3 regions of the Streptomyces sp. NPDC014006 genome follow, and region 2 is predicted to be linked to each of the others. Evidence: riboswitches for the same ligand, from Rfam matches in the RefSeq annotation. Region 2 holds a riboswitch; each other region holds the start of a gene.
The links. Region 2 has a riboswitch for cobalamin ahead of ACF1GV_RS06175 (cobalamin biosynthesis protein). Riboswitches for the same ligand answer to the same signal wherever they lie in the genome.

Region 1 (3,261 bases), on a different contig from region 2:
AAGCCGTACGACGGGCCGCTCACCGTCCACGGCAGCGGCACCCGGCAGCCGTCGCGGCCCTTGCGGACATGGCCCGTCTGCTCCCAGATCGGGTCCTGGAGCACCTCGGCCGACAGGTCGGCGACCTCGGGCAGCCCCAGCTCCTCGCCCTGGTAGAGGTACGACGAGCCGGGCAGCGCCAGCATCAGCAGCGTCGCGGCGCGGGCCCGGCGCAGCCCGGCCGCCGGGTCGATCCGGGGCGCGTGCCCGCCGGACAGCAGCCAGGCGTTGTCGTCGGTGCCCGGTGGCAGCATCAGCCGGGAGGCGTGCCGCACGACGTCGTGGTTGGACAGCACCCAGGTGGCGGTGGCGCCGACGGCACGGGCGCCGGCCAGCGACGCGGTGATGACCTCGCGCAGCGCGTCCGCGTGCCAGGGAGCCTGCAGAAACTCGAAGTTGAACGCCTGCCCGAGCTCGTCCGGCCGGGCGTACAGCGCGCGGCGCTCCCCCGGCACCCATGCCTCGGCGATGGCCGCGCGGGGCGGGGAGTAGGCGTCGAGCAGGCGGCGCCAGTCCCGGTAGATCTCGTGCACCTCGTCGCGGTCGTAGAAGGGATGGCTGCCCGGGGGCAGCACCGTCAGGGCCGCCTCGTCGCTCAGCTCGGGTGCGCCGAGGTCGCGCAGCGGCTCGCTCAGGTCCTTGGCCAGGGCGTGGGCGACGTCCACGCGGAAGCCGTCCACGCCCCGGTCGGCCCAGAAGCGCAGCGTGGCGAGCAGGTCGGCGCGCACCTCCTCGTCGGCCCAGTTCAGGTCGGGCTGCTCGCGGGCGAACAGATGCAGGTACCACTGCCCGTCCGGCACCCGCTCCCAGGCGCTGCCGCCGAACACCGACTGCCAGTCCGAGGGCGGCAGCTCCCCGTGGACACCGCGGCCGTCCCGGAAGACGTACCGCTCGCGGGCGCGCGAACCCGGCCCGGCGCGCAGGGCCTCCTGGAACCAGGCGTGCTGGTGCGAGGTGTGGTTGGGGACGATGTCGACGACGAGCTTCAGGCCCAGCCGGTGCGCCTCGGCGACGAGCGCGTCGAAGTGGTCCAGGCTGCCCAGGCGCGGGTCGACGGCACGGTGGTCGGCGACGTCGTAGCCGCCGTCGGCGAGTTCGGAGGGGTAGAACGGGCTCAGCCACAGCGCGTCGACGCCGAGCGCGGCCAGGTGGGTCAGGCGGTCGGTGATCCCGCGCAGGTCGCCGAGACCGTCACCGTCGGCGTCGGCGAAGCTGCGGGGGTAGACCTGGTAGACGACGGCCTGCCGCCACCAGTCGGGGTCGCGGGAGGAGAGATCGGGCACGCGGTCTCCGTTCGCCGGTTCGGGCACGACAGGGAGATGACTGTCCACTTCACCCCGAAAGGGAACGTGCCCGTGTGGGCGCGGGTCAGGCGCCGTCGGCGGTGCACCGCGCGAGCAGGGTCTGCACGTCCGGGTCGACCACCCGGTAACGGACCACCCGGCCCTGCTTCTCCCCCGCCACCGTCCCGGACGCCCGCAGCAGCCGCAGGGCCTGCGACACCGCGGGGTCGTTCATGCCCGTCGCGATCGCCAGGTCGGACACCGCGAGCGGGCCGGTGCGGTGCAGGGCGAGCAGGAGGGCGAGCCGGTTGGGGTCGGCGAGCAGCGAGAAGCGGTCGGCCCAGGCACGCACGTGGGCGGCGTCGCCGATGGCCGCGATGGCGTCACAGACACGGTGACCGTCGATGGTGCGGCGGTCGGCGCGGTCGGGGGGCACGAGGTGCATGCCCGCATTCTCCCGCCCCGATTGTGATCTTGCATACCTGCACAGCTGTGCAGGTATGCAGAAGACCCTCGGCCCCCCTACCGTGGGCGGGCCGTGGTGTTCGGGAAGCCGGTGGGAAACCGGCGCGGCCCTCGCCACTGTGATCGGGGAGTTCTCGTCCCGTCCGGCTCACGCCGGGCCACTGGTCGTACGACCGGGAAGGCAGGGACGGCGGACGCATGACCCGGCAGCCAGGAGACCGGCCACGGCAGCTCACGAAGAGATCCACGAGGTGCTGGAGCGTGACCGGATGACCTTGCCCGACCCTGCCCCGACGACGACCGCGAAGGCCACCTTCACATGGCGCCGCGAGGACACCGTGAAGACCGCCGGGCTGATGGCCGCCATCGCCGCCCTGCACGTCGTCGCCTTCGGGATCCTCTTCCTCCTCGTCGTACCTGGCCACTACGAGGTCGGCAGCAAGGCCTTCGGCATCGGCCTCGGCGTCACCGCCTACACCCTGGGCGTGCGGCACGCCTTCGACGCCGATCACATCGCCGCCATCGACAACACCACCCGCAAGCTCATGGCCGACGGCAAACGCCCGGTGTCCGTGGGCTTCTGGTTCGCGCTCGGCCACTCCAGCGTCGTGATCGTCCTCGCGGTGATGATCGCGGCCGGCACCCAGCTCGCCGACCGGGTCACCAACGAGGGGTCCACCACCCACCAGGTGCTCGGCTTCCTCGGCACGACCGTCGCCGGTGCCTTCCTGTACCTCATCGCCGCCCTCAACCTGGTCGCCCTGTTCGGCATCCTGAAGGTGTTCCGGTCGATGCGGGCGGGCACGTACGACGAGTCCGAGCTGGAGCGGCACCTGGACTCGCGCGGGTTCATGAACCGCTTCCTCGGCCGCCTCACCCGCTCGATCTCCCGGCCGGGCCAGATGTATCCGCTCGGCTTCCTCTTCGGCCTCGGCTTCGAGACCGCCACCGAGGTCACCCTGATGGTGATGGCCGGCTCGGGCGCGGCCGCCGGACTGCCCTGGTACGCCATCCTGTGCCTGCCGCTGCTGTTCACGGCCGGCATGTGCCTGTTCGACACCCTGGACGGCACGTTCATGAACTTCGCCTACCAGTGGGCGTTCTCCCACCCGGTCCGCAAGGTGTTCTACAACCTCGCCATCACCGGCCTGTCCATCGCCGTCGCGTTCGTGATCGGCACCATCGAGCTGGTCGGCGTGCTGCACGACAAGTTCGGCCTGAGCGACGGCGTCACCGGCTGGATCGCCGGGATCGACCTGGACAGCGTCGGCTACCTCATCGTCGGCCTGTTCGTCCTGGTGTGGGCGGTGGCGCTGGCGTACTGGAGGCTGGCCAGGGTGGAGGAACGCTGGACGGCCTCCGCCGCCGACTAGCGCTCGACGGTCTCCAGGTACAGCCTCACGTACCGGTCGACGTCGACCTCCAGCGCCACGTCCACCAGGGGCTGTTCGCGGGCGCCCTCGTGGATCTCGGA
Region 2 (3,261 bases):
GATCGGCGCCACCGTCGCCTCCGCCGGCTTCGGCGCCGTCCACGGTGACGTGCTCGTCACCAAGGTGCTGCTGCCCGCGGTCGCCGCCCCGGTCGTCGCCGGCGTCGCGGCGATGGTCGCGACCCGTCTGTCGTACACGCTGGGCAAGAAGGCCGACGGCAAGGCCGCCGAGAAGGGCTACCGGGCCGGCCAGATCGCCTCCGCGGGCCTGGTCTCCCTCGCCCACGGCACCAACGACGCGCAGAAGACGATGGGCATCATCACCCTCGCCCTGGTCGCGGGCGGCGCCATCGCGCCCGACTCCGACCCGCCCACCTGGGTGATCCTCTCCGCCGGCCTGGCCATCGCGCTCGGCACCTACATCGGCGGCTGGCGCATCATCCGCACCATGGGCAAGGGCCTGACGGACATGCAGCCGCAGCAGGGCTTCGCCGCCCAGACCAGCGCGGCCACCGCCATCCTCGCCTCCTCCCACCTCGGCTTCTCGCTGTCCACCACGCACGTCGTCTCCGGCTCCGTGATGGGCGCGGGCGTGGGCCGCAAGGGCGGCGTGGTGCGCTGGTCGACCGCGACCCGGATGCTCGTCGCCTGGGTGCTGACCCTGCCGGCCGCCGCGCTGGTCGGCGCGCTCGCCGAGTACGTCACCGGCTTCGGCGCCTGGGGCACCGCGCTGGTCGCCGTCTTCCTGGTGTCCGCCAGCTTCGGCATCTGGAAGGTCTCCCGCCGCGAGGTCGTCGACCACACCAACGTCAACGCCGTGGAGGAGGAGCCGGCCGGCGTGGTCACCACCGCGATCGCCGCCGTGACCCCGCCTCCGGCCGCCGGCCCGGCGGTCACGGACGGCCTGACGGCCACCATCCCCGCCCCCGCCGCCGCGACGGCGGAGCAGCCGGCCACCGCGAACCCGGCCCCGGCCGTCTGACCGCCGCTTTCGGGTACGAAGGAAGAGAAGCAGCATGAAGATCGACTGGGCGGCCCTCGGCTCCGTCTTCGGTGTCAGCCTCATGGTCACCGTGGGTCTGGTGGCCCTGTTCACCCTCGGCATCATGGGCCTGTCCCGCCGCGAGCGGGTCCAGGCGCAGGGCGGTTCGGCCGCCCTCGCGGTCACCGGCGCGTACGCCTGCTTCGCGGCGTGCGCGGCGGCGGTGGCGTACGGCATCAGCCTGATCGTCGCCTGACCGGCCTCGTCAACGAAAAACGCGGGGTGCCCGAGCGGCACCCCGCGTTCCTTTGTGACCTGGCAGGTCGCCTCCGTGTGGGCCTGCCCACACTCCTCCGCCCCAGGTCAAGGGCAAGTTGACGGCCCTCTGACAGCCGTGGTGGACTGCCGGAGCCAAGTTTGCGGCGTGCAGGAGAGGAAGCCGGTGGAAGTCCGGCGCGGTCCCGCCACTGTCACCGGGGTGTGCAACCCCGGGAGCCAGGAACTCTCACCGCCGAATCTCCTTCTAACCAGGGCGCGGACACCCTGAGTGAGGACATGACGCCATGCGCGGCTGCCGGTTGAGGACCAGGCCCATCAGCGACGCTCCGCTCGACCCCACGGCCGGCTGAGCCCGATGCGAGCCGAACGCGTCTTCGCGTACGGCGCCGCCGCCGGCCTCCTCGGTGACCTCCTCCTCGGTGATCCGCGCCGCGGGCACCCGGTCGCCGTGTTCGGACGGGCCGCGGACGCCGTCGAGCGCACCCTGTGGCGCGACCACCGCGGCTGGGGCGCCCTGCACACCGCCGTCTGCGCCGGAGGCGCCGTCGCGCTCGGGGCCGTGGCCGCCCGCTCGGTGCGCCGCTCCCCCGCCGCCTCGGTCGCGCTGACCGCCGCCGCCACCTGGTCCGTGGTCGGGGGGACCTCCCTCGCACGCGAGGCCGGCGCCATCGGGCGCGCCCTGGAAGCCGGGGACGTGGAGGCGGCGCGGGCCCGGCTGCCCCATCTGTGCGGCCGTGACCCCCAGGCGCTGGACGCCGACGGGATCGCCCGGGCCGTGGTCGAGTCGGTCGCCGAGAACACCTCCGACGCCGTCGTGGGCGCGCTGGTGTGGGGCGCCGTCGGCGGGGTGCCCGGGCTGCTCGGGTTCCGGGCCGTCAACACCCTGGATGCGATGGTCGGTCACAAGTCGCCGCGGCTGCGGCGCTTCGGCTGGGCCTCCGCCCGCCTCGACGACGTGGCCGGCTGGCCGGGCGCCCGGCTGACCGCCGCCCTCGCCGTGCTCACCGGCCCGGACCGGCGTGGCGCCGTACGGGCGTGGCGGGCGGACGCGGTGAAGCACCCGAGCCCCAACGCGGGCCCCGTGGAGGCCTCCTTCGCGGGCGCGCTCGGCCTGCGGCTGGGCGGCACCCTGTCGTACGGCGGGCGCGTGGAACACCGGCCCGTGCTGAACCCGCGGGGGCGCGCCGTCGGGACCGAGGACATCGCGCGGGCGGTACGGCTGTCCCGGCGCGTGAGCTGGCTGGCGCTCGGCGTGTGCGCGGGCGCACACCTCATCCGGAAGGGGCGCAATCGATGAACGTCATCGGGAAGGGGCGTGATCGATGAACGGCGGTCTCCTCGTCGCCGGCACCACCTCCGACGCCGGCAAGAGCGTCGTCACCGCCGGGATCTGCCGGTGGCTGGTGCGGCAGGGCGTGAAGGTGGCGCCCTTCAAGGCGCAGAACATGTCCCTGAACTCCTTCGTCACCCGCGAGGGCGCCGAGATCGGGCGGGCGCAGGCCATGCAGGCCCAGGCCTGCCGGATCGAGCCGACCGCGTTGATGAACCCGGTGCTGCTCAAGCCCGGCGGCGAGCAGAGCAGCCAAGTGGTGCTGCTGGGCAAGCCGGTGGGCGAGATGAGCGCACGCGGCTACCACGGCGGACGCCAGCAGAAGCTGCTGGGGACGGTCCTGGAGTGCCTGGCCGAGTTGCGGGGCACGTATGACGCGGTGATCTGCGAGGGGGCCGGCTCACCGGCCGAGATCAATCTGCGCCGGACCGACATCGTGAACATGGGCATCGCGCGGGGCGCGCGGCTGCCCGTGCTCGTCGTCGGCGACATCGACCGCGGGGGCGTCTTCGCGTCCTTCTTCGGCACGCTCGCCCTGCTCTCACCCGAGGACCAGGAACTGGTCGCCGGCTTCCTGGTGAACAAGTTCCGCGGCGACGTCTCCCTGCTGGAGCCGGGCCTGGACATGCTGCACGGCCTCACCGGGCGGCGCACCTACGGCGTCCTGCCCTTCCGGCACGGGCTCGGTATCGACGAGGAGGACGGCCTCAGGGTGTCCCTGCGCGGCACC
Region 3 (3,261 bases), on a different contig from region 2:
CTGAGGACCTGCCGTGGCCTGCCATGACGCCGGCTGTGCGGCCCGCACCGGCGCGGAAGCCGCGCGCCGGACGGGTGCTACTTTCGCACCCACACCCATGACCGCCACAGCCGGAGCAGCCAGGTGACCAGCCGTGTTCTCTTCGTCTCGCCCGCCTCGAGCCCGTCGCTGCGGCAGGCCCGCTTCGACGACGGTGACGCGATCGACGACGTGGGGGCGGCCCGGGCCCGGGCCGCAGCGGGGTCCCTTCCCCCTGCCGCCCGCGTGCTGACGTCGCCGAGTGTGCGCTGCCGGCAGACCGCGGAGGCGCTCGGCCTCGACGGCGCGCGGACGCCGGAGCTCGGGGCCTGGGACGTGGGCCGTTGGCGCGGTCTCACCCTGGACGAGGTGGGCGCCGCCGAGCCGGAGGAGGTGGCCCGTTGGCTCGCCGATCCCGACAGCGCGCCGCACGGGGGTGAGTCCGTGCACGAGTTGTGCACGCGGGTCGGCCACTGGCTGGACAGCGCACGGGACTTCGACGGCCGTACGGTCGCCGTGGTCGAGCCGGAGGTGGTTCGGGCCGCCGTCGTGCACGCCCTGGGGCTGGGCGCGGCGGCCTTCTGGCGGCTCGACGTACCGCCGTTGGCCGTCACCGAGCTGAGCGGCCGCTCGGGACGCTGGAATCTGCGGCTCGGGCGGCACCTGGCCGCGTCGGACACACCTTCCCCACGCTGAGTGCGGCCCGGATGCGACGAAGGGCCCTGCGGATAGTTCCGTAGGGCCCTTCGTCGTCCGGAACGAGTCAGTGCGTGGCCGGAACCGTTCGCCCGGTGTCGGCCTTCGCCGGCCTGGGGTTCAGCAGGCGTTCGGCCAACTCGCCGAAGAGCAGGCCGAACCCGGCCCACATCGCGGTCTGGATGCCCAGCGCGGAGAGCCGGAACCGCCACAGCAGGGCGGCCGGGAAGTCCTTCGGCACCTCGTTGACGACGGGGAGGAACTGGTAGGCCAGGCCGATCACCGCGGCGAACGCGGCCACCGCGACGACGGTCGCCCACCAGGTGCCCAGGACCGCCGTGAGCCGCTTGCCCACCAAGGTGGCGGCGACCGCGAGGAGGACGCTGAGCAGCATCATCAGGAAGTAGAGGGTGGTCCGCTTGCCGATGGTGTCGGGGTCGCCGACCGACGGCGGATTGGCCGGGTACTTCAGGAACGGCACGACGTAGACGGTCAGGAGCGCACAGCCGGACAGCAGCAGTGCGGTGGCCCGCGGACCGAAGCGGCCGACCCGGCCGAGGGCGAAGGCGTACGCGAGCGCGGCGATGCCGCCGAAGGCGACCCCGTAGACCAGGACACCGGTGGCGAGACCGGCGGTGGACTGCAGGGACCGGGAGACGGCCTCCATCTCGTGCTCATGGGAGTGGGCGCCCTCGAAGGCGATCGCCTTGTCGACGCTGGGCTCACCCAGGAGGTAGGCGACGACGAGGGCGAGCACGCCGGCGGCGAGGCCGGCGAGCATGCCCCGCACGAGAAGGTTTCTTACCGTTGCGGAGTTCATGGGTGCGCGGCGTCCCTGGCGTCAGTGGCAGGGGAAACCGAGCAGGTGGCGGGCGTCGTGCACCCACTCGTGGACGTCCGTGCCGTCGAACACGGCGGTGGCGCCCTGCTCGGCGCCGACGAAGTACAGCAGGACCAGCATCAGGACGCCGGCGAAGACCGCCCAGGGGGCGATCGCCTTCAACGGCAGCGTGGCGGGAACAGCGGGGGTGGTGGCAGTCGGCTGGGCGACGTGCTGGGCCATGGCGGGGCCTCCTCTGGGAGTTCGCGTCCCATCTCGGTGGTGCACTGGACGACGGCCACGGGTCTGACTCGCGAGCACCCCTCCTCAGGGCTTCGCACACAGTGGCGCGACCGTGCCGGATTCCCACCGGCTTCCGTCTCGCCGTCGTCGATTCGGACAGACCGTACCGCGTGACGCGTCCATGGCCAAGACGGCCTGGCCCGGCGTGATCTTCCTCTCGGACCGGGCGGGGGCGACGGGGCCGGGGCGACCGGCCGGGGGCGGCGGACTGAACCGGATGGCGGGCCGGCTGTTCGAGGGACGGATCAGGCGGCCTTCTGCGAGGCTGCCGCGTCGGGATGCAGATCGTCGAGGGTGAGCCGGTGGGCCGGAGGGTCCGGCAGGACGACCCGGTGGGTGGTGCGCAGGTCGGGGCCGACGTGGAGGAGCTCACCGGACTCCATCGGGCGCCAGTGCGGGTTGTCGTCCATGCGCTCGCTGGCGACGATGACGGCGGGGTGGTCGGCGAGGGGTGCCGAGTGGACGCGCATCCGGCCGTCGCTGCCGCTGTGGTCGAGGTGCCTGCTGCCGTGCTGGCCGCCCGCCGGGCGCTGCAGGACGTACAGGCCGTGGGTGTCCGGGTAGCGCAGTGCCCACAGCTCCTGTGGGCTGATGAGGATCAGGTTCATGGCGTAGACGGGCAGGCGCGCGGCGATCCAGCGGGCGGCCTGCCGGATGCCGGTGGTGACGTCCCCGTCGTGTCGTCGGGTCTCCCGGCTGATCAGGGCGAAGAAGCGCTCGGAGTCGGTGTCGCCCCGGACCAGTGAGCGGTCCTCCCCCAAGTGGTCGTCGAGTGCGTCGAGGCCCTCGATCACCCCGTTGTGCGCGAAGAGCCGCCCCGCCTGCTCGAAGGGGTGGGTGTTACGGACGTCCAGGCTGCCGGTGGAGGCGAAGCGCACATGGGCGATGAAGGTCGCCGACTCCTCCTGCCGGGCCTCCCGTGCGAAGGCGCGGTCGCGGTAGGCCGCGATGGGTGCCTTGTCGACGCGGGGGGTGCCGTCGGCGGTGAAGTGGCCGAGGCCGGTGCCGTCGGGGTCGCGGTGACTCTGCTTGCTGAGACTGTCGGGGGCGTCCAGGAGCCAGAAGGTGGCGTACGTCCGTCGCGGAGCGCTGCTGAGGCCGAACAGGCGGCACACGGGAACCTCCTCCGTCGGGGCCCTCCGCGGCTCGCGGGGGCGGGTGGGGGCCCCGGCCGAGTGCCCCCACCCGCCCCGGGTACGCGTCAGGCCCAGGGGGTGGTTACGGCCCAGCTGGTGTCGTCGGCCCAGAGTGCGGCGTTGTCCCAGGCGTGGGATCCTCCGTCACCGGCGATGTAGACGGCGTGTTCGTAGTGGCGCACGAAGTCGCCGGGGTAGTTGGCGGACCGGAGCGACACGCCCTGCCCGTTGTGACCGGCCTGCGGGCAGAACGTGGCGTCCTGCCGGGACAGCGCGCTGCTGTCGATG

Region 1: linked by a shared signal. The riboswitch ahead of ACF1GV_RS13670 (HoxN/HupN/NixA family nickel/cobalt transporter) and the one ahead of ACF1GV_RS06175 (cobalamin biosynthesis protein) in region 2 are both predicted to bind cobalamin.
Region 3: linked by a shared signal. The riboswitch ahead of ACF1GV_RS30385 (CbtB-domain containing protein) and the one ahead of ACF1GV_RS06175 (cobalamin biosynthesis protein) in region 2 are both predicted to bind cobalamin.

The regions. Positions count from the first base shown of each region.
Region 1 is NZ_JBICAJ010000003.1:315,787-319,047, forward strand. It holds gene ACF1GV_RS13660 (glycoside hydrolase family 13 protein) at 1-1,370, opposite strand, end outside; gene ACF1GV_RS13665 (ArsR/SmtB family transcription factor) at 1,408-1,767, opposite strand; cobalamin riboswitch at 1,845-2,029, shown strand; gene ACF1GV_RS13670 (HoxN/HupN/NixA family nickel/cobalt transporter) at 2,057-3,160, shown strand; gene ACF1GV_RS13675 (nucleoside hydrolase) at 3,157-3,261, opposite strand, start outside.
Region 2 is NZ_JBICAJ010000001.1:1,350,980-1,354,240, reverse strand. It holds gene ACF1GV_RS06185 (anion permease) at 1-922, shown strand, start outside; gene ACF1GV_RS06180 (hypothetical protein) at 957-1,178, shown strand; cobalamin riboswitch at 1,304-1,450, shown strand; gene ACF1GV_RS06175 (cobalamin biosynthesis protein) at 1,557-2,498, shown strand; gene ACF1GV_RS06170 (cobyric acid synthase) at 2,524-3,261, shown strand, end outside.
Region 3 is NZ_JBICAJ010000010.1:154,243-157,503, reverse strand. It holds gene ACF1GV_RS30395 (histidine phosphatase family protein) at 124-714, shown strand; gene ACF1GV_RS30390 (CbtA family protein) at 782-1,534, opposite strand; gene ACF1GV_RS30385 (CbtB-domain containing protein) at 1,556-1,777, opposite strand; cobalamin riboswitch at 1,814-1,957, opposite strand; gene ACF1GV_RS30380 (class II glutamine amidotransferase) at 2,083-2,952, opposite strand; gene ACF1GV_RS30375 (alpha-L-arabinofuranosidase B) at 3,039-3,261, opposite strand, start outside.